Regions from separate parts of the Rhizobium sp. BK098 genome, predicted to be linked through region 2. Evidence: predicted binding sites of a transcription regulator. Region 2 holds the regulator's gene; each other region holds the start of a gene.
The links. The regulator LexA, encoded in region 2, represses DNA repair genes until DNA is damaged. The targets are predictions, from matches to a motif close to TGTTCNNNNTGTGTTCNG.

Region 1: a site for LexA is predicted at 1,790-1,807, ahead of FHT73_RS23910 (ImuA family protein). Genes of this name have one in related genera too.
Region 3: a site for LexA is predicted at 3,031-3,048, ahead of FHT73_RS17855 (YifB family Mg chelatase-like AAA ATPase). Genes of this name have one in related genera too.
Region 4: a site for LexA is predicted at 1,524-1,541, ahead of FHT73_RS18030 (2'-5' RNA ligase family protein). Genes of this name have one in related genera too.

The regions. Positions count from the first base shown of each region.
Region 1 is NZ_JACHYY010000011.1:1,720-6,739, reverse strand. Features, by position in the region: gene FHT73_RS23915 (DNA polymerase Y family protein) at 1-1,055, opposite strand, end outside; gene FHT73_RS23910 (ImuA family protein) at 976-1,728, opposite strand; gene ligD (non-homologous end-joining DNA ligase) at 2,011-3,063, shown strand; gene FHT73_RS23900 (SOS response-associated peptidase) at 3,123-3,896, shown strand; partial or broken gene FHT73_RS23895 (IS5 family transposase) at 3,971-4,748, shown strand.
Region 2 is NZ_JACHYY010000010.1:93,857-98,876, reverse strand. Features, by position in the region: gene eno (phosphopyruvate hydratase) at 1-811, opposite strand, end outside; gene kdsA (3-deoxy-8-phosphooctulonate synthase) at 960-1,799, opposite strand; gene FHT73_RS23400 (VOC family protein) at 1,796-2,683, opposite strand; gene lexA (transcriptional repressor LexA) at 3,104-3,826, shown strand; gene FHT73_RS23390 (ComEC/Rec2 family competence protein) at 3,807-5,020, opposite strand, start outside.
Region 3 is NZ_JACHYY010000006.1:284,878-289,897, forward strand. Features, by position in the region: gene cysK (cysteine synthase A) at 338-1,306, shown strand; gene FHT73_RS17855 (YifB family Mg chelatase-like AAA ATPase) at 1,406-2,938, opposite strand; gene gshB (glutathione synthase) at 3,131-4,078, opposite strand; gene FHT73_RS17865 (cupin domain-containing protein) at 4,171-4,674, opposite strand; gene FHT73_RS17870 (endonuclease/exonuclease/phosphatase family protein) at 4,773-5,020, opposite strand, start outside.
Region 4 is NZ_JACHYY010000006.1:318,272-323,291, forward strand. Features, by position in the region: gene mug (G/U mismatch-specific DNA glycosylase) at 1-516, shown strand, start outside; gene FHT73_RS18020 (methylated-DNA--[protein]-cysteine S-methyltransferase) at 563-1,126, opposite strand; gene FHT73_RS18025 (hypothetical protein) at 1,266-1,403, opposite strand; gene FHT73_RS18030 (2'-5' RNA ligase family protein) at 1,619-2,236, shown strand; gene FHT73_RS18035 (SulP family inorganic anion transporter) at 2,245-3,885, opposite strand; gene FHT73_RS18040 (LysR family transcriptional regulator) at 3,975-4,889, opposite strand; gene FHT73_RS18045 (quinone oxidoreductase) at 4,948-5,020, shown strand, end outside.

The sequences.
Region 1 (5,020 bases), on a different contig from region 2:
TCGACCAGAGCGGACGCTTTCTGCGCCTGCTCCAATGGCTCGGCCATGACCGCGACGAGCGTGAGCTTTTCGATCCCGAAGCCCGGCTCGATCTTTTCTGTCCGGTCCCGAAACAGTTTTTTCAGCCAGGCAACATCGCGGGCAGGTTTGGCTGTTCCCGCGCGGATCGCCTGTCTCGTGCCGTCGACTGTCTCAACAACGAGATCGGCTCGGCGCACGCCCAGCCCGCGCTTCTGGAGCTCATCAACCAGCTGGACAACAAGGCGGCCGACATATTTGTTGATCGTCTCGGCCGCGCCGATCGGTTCGGCAAAGGCTTTGGCGACTTCAACCAGCTCAGGCGTGCGGATCGGCTCGATCGGCTCGGCAACACGACAGAGCATCTGGTCAAGGCGGCGGCCGACCTCCGGACCGAAACGAAGCGTCAACGGCGCGCGTGGCGCGTTGGCAACCTCGCCGATCGTTTGGAAACCGAGGATTCGCAGGTCAGAGACAGTCTTTGCCGGCAGGCGCAGCAGCGATATCGGCAGCTTTTCGACGGCACGCACGGTCTCGCCGGGTAGAATGACGATCGTCTCACGATTGACCGCGCGGGCGCAAGCGTGGGCAGCTCCCCAGCTGTCGGCGACCGCCACACGGGCGGTCAGTTTTCTTGCCAGGAACTGGTTGGCGATTTTCGTCACCATGGGAAGCTCGCCGCCCTGCAGATGGTCGGCACCTTCGGTATCCATGACGATGCCGTCGCTTCCGTCCACCGCAACGATTGGCGAATAGATCGTCAGCGCCCAGAGCGTGATGCGTTCAAGGGCCGCGGCGTCCGCTGCAGGATCGGCATCGATGAGCATCAGGCCGCGAAACAGCGACTGCGCCTTTGCGGCCGGCATGCCGACGTGGACACCCGCCTTTTTTGCAGTCGGGTCGGCGGCCGACACCCATCGCTTCGATCCGCTTTTCGCGATCACGGCGATCGGCTGTTCAGGCGGAATAGACGGATCGGCGCGACGAATGCGATCCGTCGGCAGATCCGGAAGATAGATCGAGACGACCCTTGTCATCGCACGCCCTCACGAGAAACTCAGCACACTCACCCGCTTTCACGCGCATCAATTCCAGAAACCATTGAGCCCTTCCCACTCCGGGTACCGGCAGCTCTTCTGATGGCATAACGCTCACCCGCCATCTTGTCGTCGAGGCCGTGGGCTGGCCAAAATCATTCGCCTCCGTCTGTCGCCGCCATCGTCGGACCGCGAGCGCCATCGTGCCGGTTCGCTCGGCCGCCAACTGCAGCCGACGGGAACTGACCATCGGCAGGCGAACGAGCTCGCCGACGACAGCGCCGAGACCGCCGAAGGACAGCCCCTCCTCCATATTGGCGAGCACATCCTCTTCCCGATCGGATTCCACGAAGATCACACGGTCGGGATGGAGGCCAACCTGCGCCAGAGCCGGAAAGAACAGATCAGGTCGCGTCAGGCACCAGACGACGGGCCCTTTGGTTCGCGCGGCAATGCCGGCGACACAGAGGGCGGCAGCCGCGCCATCGACAGTGCCCGAGCCACCGCCGGCGAACTCATGCAGCGCGCCATAGGCAAGGCCGCCGCCAGGCAGCGCCGCATCGATCTCGGGAACACCGAAGGCGAGTGTTCCGGCCCGCTTCGCGGATCCGCCCTCCATGGAGGCGATGCGGTCGCGCAGGTCGCAGATCACCCTCTGGCGGGCAGCAGTCATCGTTCACGGCTCCCTTCGAGGTCGTGTTCAAAGGTTTCGACATCATGTCGCACGGGCTATATGTTCATTGTTTGTTCTTATGCCTTGAAAGAGTCAAGCACCACAGAGTTGAGGAATATTATCCCAGCATTAGCAAAGCCGAAGATTCGAAGAGGATTCAAGGACGTAACCGAAGGCAAGATTTTTATCGGTTCCCTCTTCCCGTTGCGCCGCAGTGGTGGATAGCGGGGATAGACGTTCAGCGTCACACTATTCTTAAGGTTTTTGTGCTGAACTCTCGGCATGACGAAGCCCCCGAGATCAAAGCCGCTTCTTCGCGATACCGAAGCCCCGATCCGCTCGAAGCCACGTCGGAAGCGCAACCCGGCGCAGCCGCAGCTTCTGTTCGACCCCATGCCTGATCGCGTTGAGCCGGCCCTCGCACAATTGAAAGCGCGTCCGCCAAGCGGTGACCAATGGAGCTGGGAGCTGAAATGGGATGGCTATCGACTGGCTGTCCACATCGAGCCAACGGGCATCCGGATCCTCACGCGTGGCGGCCATGACTGGACGCATCGGTTTCCGGCGATCGAACAGGCCGCTCGAGCGCTCGGGCCGGCGACGATGATCATCGATGGCGAGGCGGTGGTGCTCGACGAAAAAGGACGGCCGGATTTCGGGCTGCTGCAGCAGTCGTTGGGAGCCAGCGGCAAGACGGCTGGCAATCGAGCTTCTGATGCGATCCTCTACGCCTTCGACCTTGTCTATCTCGATGGCCATGACCTGCGAAATGTCGAATACCGATCGCGTCGGCATCTTCTCGAGGACACGCTCGATGGCAAAGACGGCGCCATCCGTCTGTCAGAAACACTCGACGCCGAACCCAATGCCTTGCTTGACAACGTCTGCCGCCTCGGTCTGGAAGGCATTGTCGGCAAGCACCTCGATCAGCCCTATCGCTCCGGCCGCACCGGCGATTGGGTGAAGGTCAAATGTGTCCAGAGCGAAGCCTTCATGGTGGTCGGCTATGAGCCATCGACAGCGTCGCCTTCCGGCTTCGCTTCGCTGTTGCTTGCCGCATACCGCGGTGACGACCTCGTCCATGTCGGCAACGTCGGCACAGGCTTCAAAGAGGCCGAGATGATCAGGCTGCGTACGGTACTGGACAAGCTGCGTTGGAAACGAAAACTGCCGCCGGTGCCCTATGCCGGAAAGGCAGATATCGTCTGGGTCGAGCCAACGCTGATCGCCGAGATCGAGTTTCGGGCGTGGACCGGAGACGGCAAATTGCGGCACGCTTCCTACAAGGGCTTGCGGGAACGGCAGGACAATGCCGATGTTTACAAGCTCGACTAGCGAAATCAGTGGCATCCGCTAGATTGTTTCCGCGGTCTGAGCGAAGGGGATGGCGCGGCATGTGTAATCTTTATCGGATGGAAGACAAGGATTGGGTCTCGAAATGGGCCCAGGATGCCGAAAGCCTGATCAATCTAATGCCGGCCTATCAGATGAACCCCGACCAGATGGGGCCGATCGTCCGCAACACAGCTGACGGCAAGAAGCAGCTGGTGCATGCGCGATGGGGACTGCCCTCCCCCCGCTTCGCGCTTGAGAAAGGCGCCAAGGCCAAGGCCGAGAAACTCGCGGCCAAGGGCAAGCCCTTCGATCTTGAGGAACTGATCCGCATGGAGGCCGATCGCGGCACAACCAATGTTCGGAACCTTAATCTTCCCCATTGGAAACGGTGGTTTGGTGTGGAGCATCGATGCCTTGTCCCTGTCACCAGCTTTGCCGAACCGGATCCGGCGAGCAAACAGGAAGGTGGCAATGTACCCAACGCCTGGTTTGCCCGCGATGAAGCAAAGTCGCTGATGTTCTTTGCCGGCATCCACGTGCCGCAATGGAAAAGCGTCCGGAAGGTTCGGGACGGACTCACGACCGACGACCTCTATGGCTTTCTGACTACCGACGCCAACGATCTCGTGAAACCGATACATGAAAAGGCCATGCCGGTCCTGCTGCGGACGAAGGAAGAAACTGAAGTCTGGATGCGGGCGCCGTGGGACGAGGCAAAGCATCTCGCTCGACCACTTCCGAAAGACGCGCTTATCATTTCTTCACGCGAACCATATGGATCGACGATCGTTTCGAAATCTGGCGAGCCGGTGGAACAGGGCACTCTGCTTTGACGCCGGACTAGGCCGTGTCCCCATAACGGGGTTCATGTTGGTGCTGGTGTGTGATTCAATCTCCAGAAAAGGAGATTGCCATGCGCCGTCATGAATTGACCGACGAGGAATGGGCGGTTATCGCGCCGTTGCTGCCGACCAACAGCCGTGGAATTGAGCGCGTAGATGACCGCCGGGTGATCAATGGTATCCTATGGCGCTTGCGGACTGGCTCATCCTGGCGTGATGTGCCGGAGCGCTATGGTCCACGCACAACGCTTTACAATCGGTTCTCGCGCTGGCGTAAAGCGGGCGTCTGGGATCGCCTTCTGGCTGCTGTTTCAAAACGTTATGCCGGCGACATAGTGATGATCGATTCCTCCTGCGTCCGCGTTCACCAACATGGTGCCAATGCAAAAAAGGGGGATCTGCCGATCCTTGCATGGGACGTTCGCGTGGCGGCCTGACAACAAAGATCCACGCGCTCGTCGATGCTGATGGCTTGCCTGTTCGGCTGGAACCGAGCGCGGGTCAAGCCGCCGTGCTCCCATGGCCGAAAAGTTGCTGAGCGATATGCAGCCCGGATCGACACTCCTTGCAGACAAGGCCTATGACACCGACGCGATCCGTAACTTTGCCAAGCAACGCAAGTGCTGGGCAAACATCCCCGCCAAGGCCAACCGCAAACAGACCTTCAGCTTCAGCCGTTGGGTCTATCGCCAGCGCAATCTGGTGGAGCGTTTCTTCAATCGCATCAAACAGATGCGTGGTCTGGCAACACGATACGACAGACGTGCGGACAACTACCTTCCCGGCCTCAAACTCGCCGCAACGAGGATATGGATCGCTTCAGCTAATGAGTCCGCGTCCTAAGGCTGGCGAAATTGGATTTCAAACGAAAAAGCCTGCCGCGGGAGGAGGTGCGCCAGGCTTTTCGAAATATTGTACGACGGCTGGAAGGAGGAGTGCCGCTGTTCTGTCAGGCTTCCCTCTGGGAGGAGGTGCATTGCTTCGTGGGGCTTAAAATACCTGAGACAGCCTTGACCGCCAGCGCTGAGTTCGCAGTGCAGCGATGCGCATGCCGCCACGCAACATGGAGCTGTTGCTCATCTTTCAACCGCTATTTTCAACCGCTATCGTTGCCT
Region 2 (5,020 bases):
GATATTCAGCCATGGCGCCGGATTCCAGCGTGCGACCTTCGCCTTCGAGAACGTACTTGCCGTCCTTGAAGAATTCGGTCGAGGCGCAATCGAGACCGAGAGCGATTTCTTCGCCCGGCTTGTAGCCGGCCTTCTCGATCGACTTCATGATGAAGTCGAGAGCTGCCGGGGCGCTGGAAAGGCCCGGTGCGAAACCACCTTCGTCACCGACGTTGGTGTTGTGGCCCTGCGATGCCAGTTCCTTCTTCAGAACGTGGAAGACTTCCGAACCCATGCGGACGGCTTCGCGGATCGAGTCAGCGCCAATCGGCAGGATCATGAATTCCTGGAAGTCGATCGGGTTGTCGGCGTGGGCGCCACCGTTGATGATGTTCATCATCGGGACTGGCAGCAGGCGGGCGTGAGCGCCGCCGACATAACGGTAGAGCGGCAGGTTGGCGCTCTGGGCAGCAGCCTTGGCAACGGCGAGCGAGACGCCGAGGATGGCGTTGGCACCGAGGCGCGACTTGTTCGGCGTGCCGTCGAGCTCGATCATGATGTTGTCGAGCTGGATCTGGTTTTCGGCATCCATGCCGCCGATCGCGTCGAAGATTTCCGAATTGACGGCTTCGACGGCCTTCTCGACACCCTTGCCATGGTAGCGCTTGCCGCCATCGCGAAGCTCGACAGCTTCATGCGCGCCGGTCGACGCACCCGACGGAACCGCCGCGCGGCCCATGCTGCCATCTTCGAGGTAGACATCGACTTCGACAGTCGGATTGCCACGGCTGTCGAGAATCTCGCGGGCGATAATGTCGGTGATTGCGGTCATGATAGCTCCCTGCTCGCTGGTTTATAAATCGATTTAAATCGTCTTAGTCGAAGGCGCGGAAATTTCAATGGCGATCCGCGCCGCGATTTGGCACTCCTGCAGGCCCGTAACGCAAGTTCATGTCAGCCTGTTGAATGCCGGCTACGTTTCAGGCCTTGGCGATGGCGTCGAAGGCCAGCAGCTTCTCCAGAAGCCGCGGCATATCCTTCAGATAGACCATGTTCGGGCCATCGGATGGTGCATTGTCCGGATCCTCATGCGTCTCGACAAAAACGCCTGCGACACCGACGGCAACGGCGGCGCGCGCCAGCGTCTCGACGAACCGACGATCGCCGCCGGTCGAACCGCCCTGTCCGCCTGGCTGCTGCACGGAATGGGTCGCGTCGAAGATGACGGGCGCGCCCATCGCCGCCATGATCGGCAGCGAGCGCATGTCGGAAACAAGCGTATTGTAGCCAAAGGAGGCGCCGCGCTCGCAAAGAAGAATATTCGGATTGCCGCTTTCGTTCAGCTTGGCAAGCACGTTCTTCATATCCCATGGCGCCAGGAACTGGCCTTTCTTGACGTTGACCACGCGGCCGGTCTTGGCAGCGGCAACCAAAAGGTCTGTCTGGCGCGACAGGAAAGCCGGGATCTGCAGGATATCAACCGTCTTGGAAACGATGGCGCACTGCTCTTCCGTGTGGATGTCGGTCAGGACCGGGAAGCCATATTCCTTCTTCAGGTCTTCAAAAACCTCCAGCGCCTTTTCCAGCCCGATGCCGCGCTTGCCCGACAGCGATGTGCGGTTCGCTTTGTCGAAGGAGGACTTGTAGACGAGGCCGATGCCCAGCTTGCCGCAAAGTTCCTTCAAAACGCCGGCGACCATGAAAGCATGGTCGCGGCTTTCCATCTGGCAGGGACCGGCGATCAGCGACAGCTTTGCAGTATTGGAAAAAAGGACCTTGGAGGCACCCTCGCCGACGGTGACTTCGGAATTTGTGCTCATTTTATCTCCTCAAAGGCGAACAATGCGCCCTGACCGGGCGCCAACCTCGCCAATAGACGATTGTTCTTACGCGTATAGGTGACGCCGTTAGCAGTGAAATGCGACGATGTCACGGAAAGATCGCGCGTTTTGAAAAGGATTGCCCGCGCCCTGAGCCCCGGATCATTCGTGCGAACAGGCAGATCATAGAATGCCTCCATTCCTTCCGGGGTCAAAATCTCGAGATCGGCATTGGCAGTCCTGATCGTCAGGCCAAAGGAATGCTCCATGATGCGTGGGTCGCCGACAACCTCTTCGAAGAAACCGCGATAGACCGCCGGCTTCGGCGCGCAAAGCGCTACCCGCGCGATACCAGTCACGCCGTTCTCGTGACGCTCGAGCGCGCTGCGATCAGCCGGCAGCGGATTGATGCGCTGACAGCAGAAAGCGAGAAAATCCGGCGCGCGCAGATCGGCGGCAAAGGCAAGACGAAAGCCTGCCGTGGTTTCTGTTCCATCCGGCATCTTCATCGGACGCGAGAAATCCAGCATTCGCCCCGCCGAAATCGCCGCCGCGTTGAAACGCTTATCATCCGCCACCGCATCATCCGTACCGAATACCACGGCCGAAAAGCCATCATCCCCCACCCGGAAACGATAAGCCTGATCGCGCGCGACGAAAACATTGCCATCTACGATGCTCTTCTCGCATTGCTCCGGAGATGCGACGCCCAGAGGTTCGAGATAGGTTTTATCGGCAAGGAAGACGCAGGCATTCTGAGTGCCAAAGGGATGGCGCGCATCTGGAGCCACCGTGAAACCGAGCTTGCCTAGGCGTTCGCGCGCCAGAGCGATATTGACGGTCGGCAGCACGAGATGATCCAGCGGATGCGGAGACGAAATCATGGCTTCTCCTGTTTGCTTGCGGAAGCAGATTTGCGCCCATCCCCCAAGCAATTCAAGATGGGAGGATGGAACATCCCGAAGCACACGACATGGATTGAAGGCGATCTCGCAAACGTGATTGCTGATTCTCTCCCATAGCCGGCTTATGCAGTAGTGTGGCACTTTGATCCAAATGCTGGGCGCACGGACTGAACGACAAGGCCCTGGAAGCGAACAGAGCGGCATTTCTCATATTTTTCCATGGGTTAACGCAAGTATGGCGCCTCGATGTTCCGATCCGATCTATTCGCAAATGGTAATTATTTAACTGACCCCACAAGGCTTTACCGAAATTTAAGCACTTGCGGAACACATATGGAACATATAGTGTCCGTTCTGGATTTGTTTCACGGCTTTTCTTGATTCTGAGGTTCCAAGACGATGTTGACGCGCAAGCAGCAGGAACTGCTTCTCTTCATTCACGAACGCATGAAGGAATCCGGTGTTCCGCCATCCTTCGACGAGATGAAGGATGCACTGGATCTGGCATCCAAATCCGGCATTCACCGCCTGATCACGGCGCTGGAGGAGCGAGGTTTCATCCGCAGGCTGCCGAACCGGGCCAGAGCGCTCGAAGTCATCAAGCTTCCCGACGCCTATAATCCGAGCCTGCAACAGCGCCGCGGTTTTTCGCCCAGCGTCATCGAGGGCAGCCTCGGCAAGCCACAGCCCGTTGCCCCGCCCGCTCCGTCGAAAGTGGCAAATGACGATCACAACGGCTCGGCGTCCGTACCCGTGATGGGTCGCATCGCAGCCGGCGTTCCGATCTCCGCCATCCAGAACAATACGCACGACATTACCGTTCCCGCCGACATGCTCGGCTCCGGCGAACATTATGCGCTTGAAGTTCGAGGAGATTCGATGATCGACGCCGGAATTTTCGACGGCGATACGGTCATTATCCGCAATTCGACCACGGCCAATCCCGGCGATATCGTCGTTGCACTCGTCGACGATGAAGAAGCTACCTTGAAGCGCTTCCGTCGCAAGGGTGCCTCCATCGCGCTGGAAGCCGCGAACCCAGCCTATGAAACCCGCATCTTCGGGCCGGATCGCGTCAAGGTTCAGGGCAAGCTCGTCGGCCTTATTCGTCGCTATCACTGACCGGTGAATTGTCCAGAACTGGTGGTGCCTTTGCAATTGGCGCGTCGAATTTGTCGGTGCGCCAATCATAGGTTCGATGCCTGGTCCATGGGCGCTGCGGGTTGTTGAATGCGGCTGAGATGATGGGCTTGTCTACGGAAAGCACCATTTCGATGGAGCCGGTTTTGCGCAATGTCGCACCGGTTATGAGCGTTGCTCCGGAGCGGCAGTGGTCCAGCCGCAGCCGGATTGGCGTCACAACAATGTTCCCGGTGTCGCAAGCCGCGGGCAGATAGGCCGCGTTCTCGATGGTGACCAATATCGCGCCGTTTTCGAGCATGGCGACACACCATGCTCCCTTCTGACAGGCAAAGCTGCCTTGCATGGTGCGGTCTAAAGCTTCTTCCATTGCGGTGCGGACCGCCTTCTGCTCGTCATTGCTTAATCGCTTATGCCGATCCGTCTTGCTGATCTGCGGAAGCCGGCTATCGGTCGGGAGCATGGTCGGCGGTTGATGTTCGGCTGCGACTAGCGCTTTCTGCCATTGCTCGAAGATGAAGGCCTGCGGTCTCTCGCGATTGGTGGCGAGGATATCATCCTGGCGCAAGGCAACGAGAATGCCATCTTCCGCGATCATCAGATCCGGCTTCGGCACACCAGAGCCGAACGCGGCCACACCGACAGATGACAGCAGCAGCAACAGGCCCATATGGCGAAGCCGGGTCCGCAGCATGCTCATGATCAGGAAGCCGGCGATGAAAGTCGGCATCAGCCAGCCGGGCTGGCGGCCGAAGGTAATGTCACCTCCCCACCCAGCCACCGTTTTTGCAATAGCGATCACAAGCTCCAGTCCCTCACCGGTGACTTTCCAGAACGGTCCATCGATTCCGAAAGGCATCAGCAGCATCGCCATCATACCGAAGGGCATGACGATGAAAGAGACGACGGGCATGGCCGCAAGATTGGCAGCAAGTCCATATGTCGCCAACCGGTGAAAATGCTCGATCGAGAAAATGGCCGTCGACGCACCGCCGATGAACGAGGTCGACATCACACCTCCAAAGAAGCGCGTGACGAACAGTAGCGGACTTAACAGACGGATGCGCGGCAGGATGTTTTCGCGATGCCGCCGTCGTTTCCAGAGCGAATAGCCTGATACCAGCGCCAGCGTAGCGGCGTAAGACATCTGGAAACTCGGACCGAGTACCTGAGACG
Region 3 (5,020 bases), on a different contig from region 2:
CACCTTGGTAATATGTTCGCTGCATCGGCGCAATCGCTTGAAAACGCAAAGGTAGTGCAATAGAGCCGATACCATCTGAGGAGGAAGGCTTCATGACGCTAGCGCCCTACCTGCCTGTTGCGGCGCGCCCTTTGTCGCTGCAGCCATTCCGGCCGGGGCCTCGCCGCCACCGCTGCCTTCATCGCCACGCGCGCCGTCTGAAAAAAACATCCTCAAGGAAGGCCATTGGGAGATTCTTTTCTCACGTGCTTCACGCAGGGAACGGGTGCGCACTCTGGTTTCCGCACGCGTTTGATCCTATTGTCGTTGCATAAATCCAATGTAGGGAGAGCTACCCATGTCCGACACCCGCAAACCCGGCCGCGGCCGCGTCTACGCCTCGATCACCGAGACCATCGGCGATACGCCGATCGTGCGCCTCGACAAGCTGGCGAAGGAGAAGGGCGTCAAGGCCAACATCTTGGCAAAGCTCGAATTCTTCAATCCGATCGCTTCCGTGAAAGATCGCATCGGCGTCGCCATGATCGAAAGCCTGGAAGCCCAGGGCAAGATCGCTCCCGGCCGGTCCGTGCTGATCGAGCCGACTTCGGGCAATACGGGTATTGCGCTCGCCTTTGCCGCCGCCGCCAAGGGTTATCGCCTTATCCTCACCATGCCGGAAACCATGTCGATCGAGCGCCGCAAGATGCTGGCGTTGCTCGGCGCCGAGCTGGTGCTTACCGAGGGACCGAAGGGCATGAAGGGCGCGATCGCTAAGGCCGAAGAGCTGGCCGCATCGCTGCCGGATGCGATCATTCCGCAGCAGTTCGAAAATCCCGCCAACCCGGAAATCCATCGCAAGACGACGGCCGAGGAAATCTGGAACGACACCGAAGGCAAGGTCGATATCTTCGTTTCCGGTATCGGCACCGGCGGCACGATCACCGGTGTCGGCCAGGTGTTGAAGGCGCGCAAGCCCGACATCAAGGTCATCGCCGTCGAGCCGGCGGATTCGCCCGTTCTTTCCGGCGGCAATCCCGGCCCGCACAAGATCCAGGGCATCGGCGCCGGCTTCGCGCCGAAGGTTCTCGATACGCATGTCTATGACGAGGTGGTGACCGTCAGCAATGACGAGGCGTTCCAGCAGGCGCGGCTCGTCGCCAAGCTCGAAGGCGTGCCGGTCGGCATCTCCTCCGGCGCGGCGCTCACAGCGGCCATCAAGATCGGCCAGCGTCCCGAAAATGAAGGCAAGACCATCGTCGTCATCATTCCGTCCTTCGCCGAGCGCTATCTCTCGACGGCCCTGTTCGAGGGACTTGGCGGCTAAAGGCGCCAACCGTCATTCGGACTTGGAAAGGGGTGCTTCGGCACCCTTTTTCATTCAGGCGGACGGGCGACGATCGAGCGTCGCCTCAGCTCAGGACTTTCAGGCGTGCGCTGCCAGTCGCTCTCCGGCGATGCGATAGGAGATGGCTTCCGCGAGATGGATGCGGCCGACGGTGGGCTTATCATCGAGATCGGCGAGCGTTCGAGCGACCTTGAGGATGCGATGATAGCCGCGGGCGGAGAATTTCATCTTCTCGGCGGCATCGCGCAGCAATTGCAGGCCGGCGGCGTCCGGCTCGGCGATGGTTTCGATCATCGCGGTCGAGCAACGGGCGTTGGTGGTGACGTCCTTCATGCCGGCTCGTTCGAAGCGTTCCCGCTGCCGTTCGCGAGCGCGTGCGACGCGGAGTGCGACATCGGCGCTGCTTTCCGCTGATGTCGGCCGGATGAGGTCGGCGGCGGAGACTGCCGGTACGTCTATGCGGATATCGATGCGATCGAGCAATGGACCGGAAATACGGCCCTGATAATCTGAAGCGCAGCGCGGCCCACGGGCGCAGGTGTGGCCCGGTTCGCCGGCCATGCCGCAGCGGCATGGGTTCATCGCTGCCACAAGCTGAATGCCGGCCGGATAGGAAACCCGGTGGTTTGCTCTCGCAATGACGCATTCGCCGGTTTCGAGCGGCTGGCGCAACGCATCGAGCGCCTGCGGCGAAAACTCCGGCAACTCGTCAAGGAAAAGAATGCCGTGATGGGCCAGCGACACCTCGCCGGGCCTCGCACGCAGACCGCCGCCGACGAGCGCCGCCATGGTGGCGGAGTGATGCGGCGCGCGATAGGGCCGCCGATCGGAGAGTTTGCCACCGGAAAGCTGGCCGGCGATCGAATGGATCATCGACACCTCCAACAGCTCGTTCGTCGACAGGGGCGGCAGGATCGACGGCAGGCGCGAAGCGAGCATCGACTTGCCGGAGCCGGGAGGCCCGACGAATAACAGGTTATGCCCGCCGGCGGCGGCCACCTCCAAGGCGCGCTTGGCGCTTTCCTGCCCTTTGATATCAGCAAGATCGGGTAGATTGGTGGCACTGGCACGAACGGATGGCTCCGGTCGCGAGAGAACCTGCGTACCGCGAAAATGATTGGCGAGCGCGATCAGGCTGCGTGGCGCCAGAATATCGATCTCCTTGCCCGCCCAGGCAGCTTCCGGCCCGCTTTCTGCAGGGCAGATCAGCCCCTTGCCCATGGCATTGGCGGCGATCGCGGCAGGAAGCGCGCCGGCAACGGGCGCGATCGTGCCGTCGAGATTGAGTTCGCCAATGACAGTGTAGGAGGACAGGGCATCGGCAGGGATCGCGCCGAGCGCCGCCATCAGACCGAGCGCGATCGCAAGGTCGAAGTGACTGCCCTCCTTGGGCAGATCCGCCGGGGCGAGATTGACGGTGACTTTCTTCGGCGGCAGAGCGAGGCCGGAGGCGTGCAGCGCCGCCTGGACCCGCTCTCGGCTCTCGGCCACAGCTTTGTCCGGCAGGCCGACGATGTGCATCAGCACCTTGCCGGGCGCGATCATCACCTGCACTTCGACGGGTACGCCCTCAATGCCCTGAAACGCAACCGTACTGACGCGCGCTACCATGCCCTATTCCCCTGTCGCCGAACCCGTTTGCCGTTACGTGCCCCGACCAGCAAACTTCGGGTTGCAATCTGGCATAAGACGAGGAATGAAACAAGAACAATAAACGAACAAAAACTTCACCCAGCACGTCGAAATTATCGACATGCCTGGGTGGATATGATCGTTCAGTTGGAAGCGTGGGGAAACTGCCGATCAGGCCCGCTTGGCTTCGATCGCATCCCAGAGCAGGCTGGCGATATCGGCGCCGCCGAAGCGCTTGACTTCGCGGATGCCGGTTGGCGACGTCACGTTGATCTCGGTCATATAGTCGCCGATGACATCGATGCCGACGAGCAGGAAGCCGCGCTCCTTCAGGGCCGGTCCGATGCGGGCGCAGATTTCCTTTTCGCGCGCCGTCAGCTCGGTCGCTTCGGCGCGGCCGCCGACATGCATGTTGGAGCGGGCATCATGCTCGGCTGGCACGCGGTTGATCGCGCCGACTGGTTCGCCATCGACAAGAATGATGCGCTTGTCGCCCTTGCGAACATCGGGCAGATATTGCTGGGCAATGAACGGCTCGCGGAAGAGCTGGCCGAACATTTCGAGAAGAGACGAGAGATTGCGGTCGTCGCGAGTCGAATGAAAGACGCCGGCGCCGCCATTGCCATAGAGCGGCTTCAGGATGATATCGCCCATCTCCTCGCGGAAGCGGCGGATTTCAGCCGGATCGCGGGTGATCAGCGTCTTCGGCATGAGATCGGCGAATTCGGTGACGAAGATCTTTTCCGGCGAATTGCGCACCCAGGCCGGGTCATTGACGACGAGCGTCTTCGGGTGGATGCGCTCGAGCAGATGCGTCGAGGTGATATAGGCCATGTCGAAGGGCGGGTCCTGGCGCAGCAGCACCACATCCATCGTCGAGAGATCGACGCGCTCCGGCTCGCCGAGCTCGAAGTGATCGCCCTTGACGTCGCGCAGGATCATCGGCTCGACGGAGGCATAGATCTTGCCGTCGCGCATACTCAGCCGCTCCGGCGTATAGTGGAAGAGCTTGTAGCCGCGGTTCTGCGCCTCGAGGCTCATGGCGAAGGTCGAGTCGCCCGCAATGTTGATGCTTCGGACATGGTCCATCTGGACCGCAACATTCTTGATACCAGCCATAGTCAGCCCTCGCTCGGATTTGCGGACAGATGTAGGTCGGCCCGCATCCAAACGCAACGGCTATTCAAGGGCTTCCGCCAAGGTGGCCCTGCTTAGGCAGCAAGGTCCTGTGTGTTGCCCTGGCGGACGAGGTTGCGCAGGCGATAGGCCATGGTCAAAGGCTTCGGGAATGGCTTGCGCAAGAAAGCGACTTTGCGCAGGTAGCGATCGATGCGCCACGTCGCCCAAGTGCCCCCGGCGAAGTAGGCGACATCGCCGGCATGCAGCGTGCGCTCGACGCCGTCTTCCGTGGTGATATGCACTTCGCCCTCAAGGATCATGACGGTTTCATCCCAGCCGAAATACCAGCGGAACTCGCCCGCCGTGCAATCCCACAGCGCGGTCATGGCGGCATCGTCCTGCCCGCGCGAATGCTCGGCGATGCGGGCAACGGGATTGCCCGACAAGATCCAGGATGGCTCGATCGGCGACGGCTTCATTTCCATCTCGCCACTGGCGCCAGCCACGAAGCTTTTCGACCGCGGCAGCGCGACCACAGCCGGGACGGCACGCGCGGCAAAGGCCGCCATGCTCGCCAACATTAATTTCAAGACCATGCAATCCCCCAAAATTCCATGAGCGTCTGCGATCTCATCGCATGGAACGGGTAACGGCAAAGTTCATGAAACCAGGTGCATTTTAACGATTGCAGCGATCAGGCGGAAAAACCTTCGATTGTGCAAACGACCATATCATGGTCGGAGAGCGGCTTGCCCTCGCCGTTGAGAGAGGACACAAGATGACTCTCGCCGATCTTCAAGCCGCGGGTGATGAACCAGTCGAGCTTCATGGCGCGATCGGGGAAACGTGTGATCAGGCTCGGGCGCGTGCTTGTCTGATCGAGCGGGCCGCCGTGGCACTCGAAGCCTCGGCCTTCGGCCATGGCGAACAGCGTATCCGTCG
Region 4 (5,020 bases), on a different contig from region 2:
CTTGCCGAAATCCTGGCACCTCATCTTTCCGTGGTCTTTTGCGGGCTGAACCCCGCGCTTACAGCGCATCGCGACGGGCATAACTTCTCGAGCCGCAGCAACCGCTTCTGGCGGGTCCTGCACCTTGCCGGCTTCACCCCTCGCCTGCTGCGGGCGGAGGAAGAGCGCGAGATGCTGCAATATGGCCTCGGCCTGACATCGGCGGTCTCCCGCCCGACGAAAAGCGCCAGCGAGCTGAAAAGGAGCGATTATATTGCCGCCGCTCCAGTGCTCGAAGAAAAGATCAGGAAGTTTGCGCCGGCTAATCTGGCGTTTCTCGGCAAAGCGGCCTATGTCGCCATCAGCCTCCGGGCCAATGTCGAATGGGGGCGGCAAGCGGAAAAATTTGCGGGCGCTTCGATTTGGGTGCTACCGAACCCGAGCGGCCTCAACAGGGCCTTCGATCTGGCGAAACTGACAGAGCACTATCGCGAGGTGAAATTGGCGATTGAACAGGAGAGCGGTTTCACTCAGTAACCGCCCTCCCGGTCCATCTTGCTTAATCCTCGGGCCGCTTTGTGGCCTAAAACCCCAACGACTGCTGCACCGGTTTTGGCGGCGCGAGCTGAACGCCTTCGAGCTCCAGCATGCGAGCCTTGGAGTTGGAACCGCCCGGCGCGGAAAAGCCGCCGATCTTGCCGCCAGCCGCCAGAACGCGATGGCAGGGAATGATCAACGCCACCGGGTTCTTCGCCATAGCCTGCCCGACATCGCGCGCAGCTTCCGGCCCTGCGCCGAGCTGCTTGGCCAATGTGCCGTAGGTCGTCGTGTGGCCCCAGCCGACCTGCCGGGCGGCATCGTAGATCTGCCTGAAAAAGGCATCCTGCTCGCCGAGATCGAGCGTGACGTCGGAAAAGTCGATCTCCTCGCCCGCGAAATAGCGCTTCACCTTGGCAACCACTGCCGCGATGTCCGCGCTTGGGGTCCCGGGCTGCGCATTCGGCAGGCGGCGCCGAAGCAGACGCTCGGTCGCGCCCGCATCCTTCGTCGGCAATTGAAAGCGCAGCACGCCGACATCATTCCAGGCAATGCCGCAGAAGCCGCCGGCGGTCTCGAAGATCAGGTAATTCTGGCTTGTCTCGTTCATGACGAAACCTCCCGTGTTTCCACTTGCCATGAAAATCGGCCTCGGAAGCGTCGAATTCAACCCGTTTCTTGCGAGGAAGGAGAATTGCCACCGTTTTGATGTCGGCGGCGCGGCTCTGAGACAATCGCGAGCGCGGATATCAATATCCGCCGCCGGTTGGAGGCGCGTTCAGCGTCATGCCGCCGCCACTATTGCGCTCGCCGGATGTCGAGCAGGAAGCGATACCAAAGCCGATGAGAGCGAAAACAACGGCCGCAAAGACTGATCTGTTGAACATGATCGTGATTCCTTTGAGTGAAAATGGGCACGCATGCCCGAACCTGGGATGAACAGATCAGGTCGTCCTTTTATTCGATCGCTTTTTTGGTAACGCTTGCGACGGAAAGCCTTCAAGATTTGTTCTTGTTTTGTTCTTGAATTAGCAACTGCTTTATCCTATCGTTTTGCGGTCAAAAAGCAGGAGGACAAAGCGATACGCGCTTTGAAGTGACCATGAAGAACAATGGGCAGCTTTCACTCTATCTTGCGGGCGGAGCGCATACGCGAACACCGCCGCCAATCGATCAAGGGCCGATCAATAAATTCTATTTCGCCCTCCTGCCCGATGCGGCAATTGCTGCACGCAGTCATGAGCTTGCAGGACATCTTCGCCGGCAGCACCGCTTTTCCACGAAGCCGCGTCGGGCCGATCTCTTTCATGTGACGCTCTACCCGATCGGCTCGTTTCGCTGCTTGCCCGAGGAAATGGCATTTGCGGCGATGGAAGCTGCCTCTCGGGTGAGGAAGCCGCCCTTTCCCGTCGTCTTCGATCGAGCAGTCAGCTTCGGCAATGGCGACAACCGCCCACTTGTCCTTTGGAGCAAGGACGGAAACGCCGAACTGAAGGCGCTCCATCAGGAACTGGCCGATGCTATGCGGCTCACAGGCATTACGCCAGCCAAGGAGAGCTCCGTCGAACCGCATATGACGCTGCTCTATCAGGGACATCTCGTTCCCGACATCATGCTCGAGGAACCCGTGAGTTGGACCGCCAGGGACTTCGTCCTCATCAACAGCCTGCAGGGAGAGGCCAGGCACGATCATCTCTGCTATTGGACTTTGCATGATTGAGCGGGCGCTCACGCCTTTGGAGGTTTCCCTTCAGCTATCACCGCCGCGACGGCATCATCGACGCTGAAGCTGCAGCGCTTGTCGACATCGGCGACGCCCGCGACCATCATGAGATCGCGAACCCGGTCATGCACCCGAGCAAACTGTAGGCGGAGGCCGGCTCGCTGCATGGCGCTGTCGAACTCCATCAAGGCGTCCATCGCCGTGCTGTCGATATCGGAGCTTTCCTCCAGGCTGAGAATGACGGCCCGCAATCCGACTTGGCTGCGGCTGCCGGACAATATGTCGCCGAAGATCGTATCGGCATTGCCGAAAAACAGGGTTTCGCCGGGGCGCCAGATGGCGATGCCCGGTATCTCGGCGGCGTCGTCATGCCTGCTGACATCGACGAAGTCATGGCTGTTGTCGAGCCGTCCCAAACGGGCGATATACGGGGATGCCAGGCGATGCATCATGGCAGCGAGCGAAAGGGCGATTGCCAGCAGCATGCCATTGAGCACGCCGAAAGCGAGCACGCCGACGGCGGCGCCTAGTGCCACGTAGAAATCGCGACGCAGACGGCGCAGCCGCAGGATGGGGCTGGGGTCGAGCGCATGGGTCAGAGCAGCGATCACGACCGCAGCCAGCACCGGCTCCGGCAGAAGCGCCACCAGCGGTCCGGCACAGGCAATCAGGATCGCGAGGCCGATGGCGGCAAAGACGGTTGTCGCCCGCGTCTTTGCCCCCGCCGCCTCACTGGCGAAGCCTGCGGAAAAACCCGCGCCGACCGGCATGCCCTGAACGACGGCGCTGGCGATATTGGCTGCACCCAGCGCACCAAGCTCGCGATTGATCTCCAGCGTCTCACCATAACGCAGGGCGAGTGCACGCATCGTACCCCAGGATTCAGCAAAGAGGATGAGGACAAGGGGCACGGTGAATTGTACCAGCCGGGAATAGGCGGTCCAGTCGGCGTCCGGCAGCGACGGCCATTGCGGCAGTATCTCGATCGGTCCGACCAGCTTGACCCCATGGCCTTCCAAGCCGAACTGATAGGAGGCGAAGATGCCGGCGGCCAGCACAAAGAAAGCGCCGGGAATGCCCGGCAATCGCTTCAAGAGCAGCAATGCCACCAGCGCGACCACGCCGACGGCGACGCTGATCGGATTCCACTGGAGGATCGCGCCGAAGAGTGCGGCCGCGTAAGCCAGGATATTCGAGCCTTGCACAGCCACACCAACGAAGATCGGCAGCTGATGCAGGATGATGGTGATCGCCAATCCGAGTGCGAAGCCGCGTAGGACCGGCCGCGAGATGAAACCGGTGATGCCGCCAAGGCGCAAGGTACCGGCGATGACGAAAAGAATGCCGGCGAGCGCCACGGCAACCGTGGCAAGCCCCGCCTTGATCGTCGCATCACCCGGCACGACGGCCAATGTTGCGGCGAGAATGGCAGCGGATGAGGATGTGGGGGAGACGATGGCGAAGCGGCTGCGGCCGAATATGGCATAGATGAGACATCCGACGATACCGGCGAGGATGGCACGATGCGGCGGCAGGCCGGCGATGCCGGCGTAAGCGACCGCTTCCGGCAGCATCAGTCCGGCAACCGATATGCCCGCGACCAGATCCGCCCTGTCCACCAGGAACCAACTGCCCAGCTTCGTCATCGATCACCGACCGTAAGTGTGGTCCATCCGTCTATGGATAGAGATTCGCCACGAGGCCGCAACAGAAAAATACGGGTTGGAATCGGTACTTATACGGAGCTGTCCGAGGCGTCCCGCAACGGGCAACTTTGACCGACCACATCCGCCACGAAGTCCATAACCGCACGGATGGCAGGCGAGCGACGGAGATCGGGATAGATGACGAGCCAGAGGTCGCGCGTCGGTGATGGGATCTCCGCCGGCAGGCGCACCAATCCTGCCTCGCGATCGCCTAGAAATCTCGGAAGTGCCACGACCCCCAGTCCGGCACGAGCGGCCTCGAGCTGGCCGAAAACATCGGTGGCGCGGAAGACGATCGGACGACCATTCAGCAGACTGCGAAGCCAGGTTTGCTGGGTCAGATGCTCCATCGCCGCATCATAGCCGATGAACACCCAGTCCTCCTCTGGCGTTTGCGCTAAGGGCGGGATCGCGTAGAGACCGAAGCGCATGGCGCCGATACGCCGGACCAAGAGATCGCTTTCCTCCGGCCTGATCATGCGCACGGCGATGTCAGCCTCGCCGTAATTGAGCGCGACGCTGCGTGCAATGCCGGCAATGGTCAGCGTGATGTTCGGATGATGGGTATGAAACAGCGCGGCTTTCGGCGCTAGGAGATGGGCAGCGATCGACGGCGGTGCGCTGACCCTGACTGCAGCGGAAAGCCCAGACACGGCACTTTTCGAATAGCGTCTGATCGCCTCGACATTTTCCTCCATACCCGCCACCAGTTCGGCGATGGCACGACCGTCAGCCGTCAGCGGCGAGGTGCGTGGCCGCCGATCGATGAGGCGCAGATCAAGCGCACACTCCAACGCCGCAATACGTCTGCCGACAGTTGCGTGGTCGACACCCAACTCGCGCGCCGCCGCAGAGAGGGAGCCGGTTCGCGCGAGAGCGGCGAAATGGTGAAGGTCCTGCCAGTCGATCATCGGTGCATTATTGCACAGATATGGTGAGTTCATACCGAATTTATTCGCACAGCGATTCATGGTCAAAAATTGTCCGAAAGGAGATTTCCCCATGCCCCTAGCGATTGCCATTACCAGCCCCGGCGGCCCTGAAGTCCTGAAAGCCGTCGATCTCCCAGCTACCG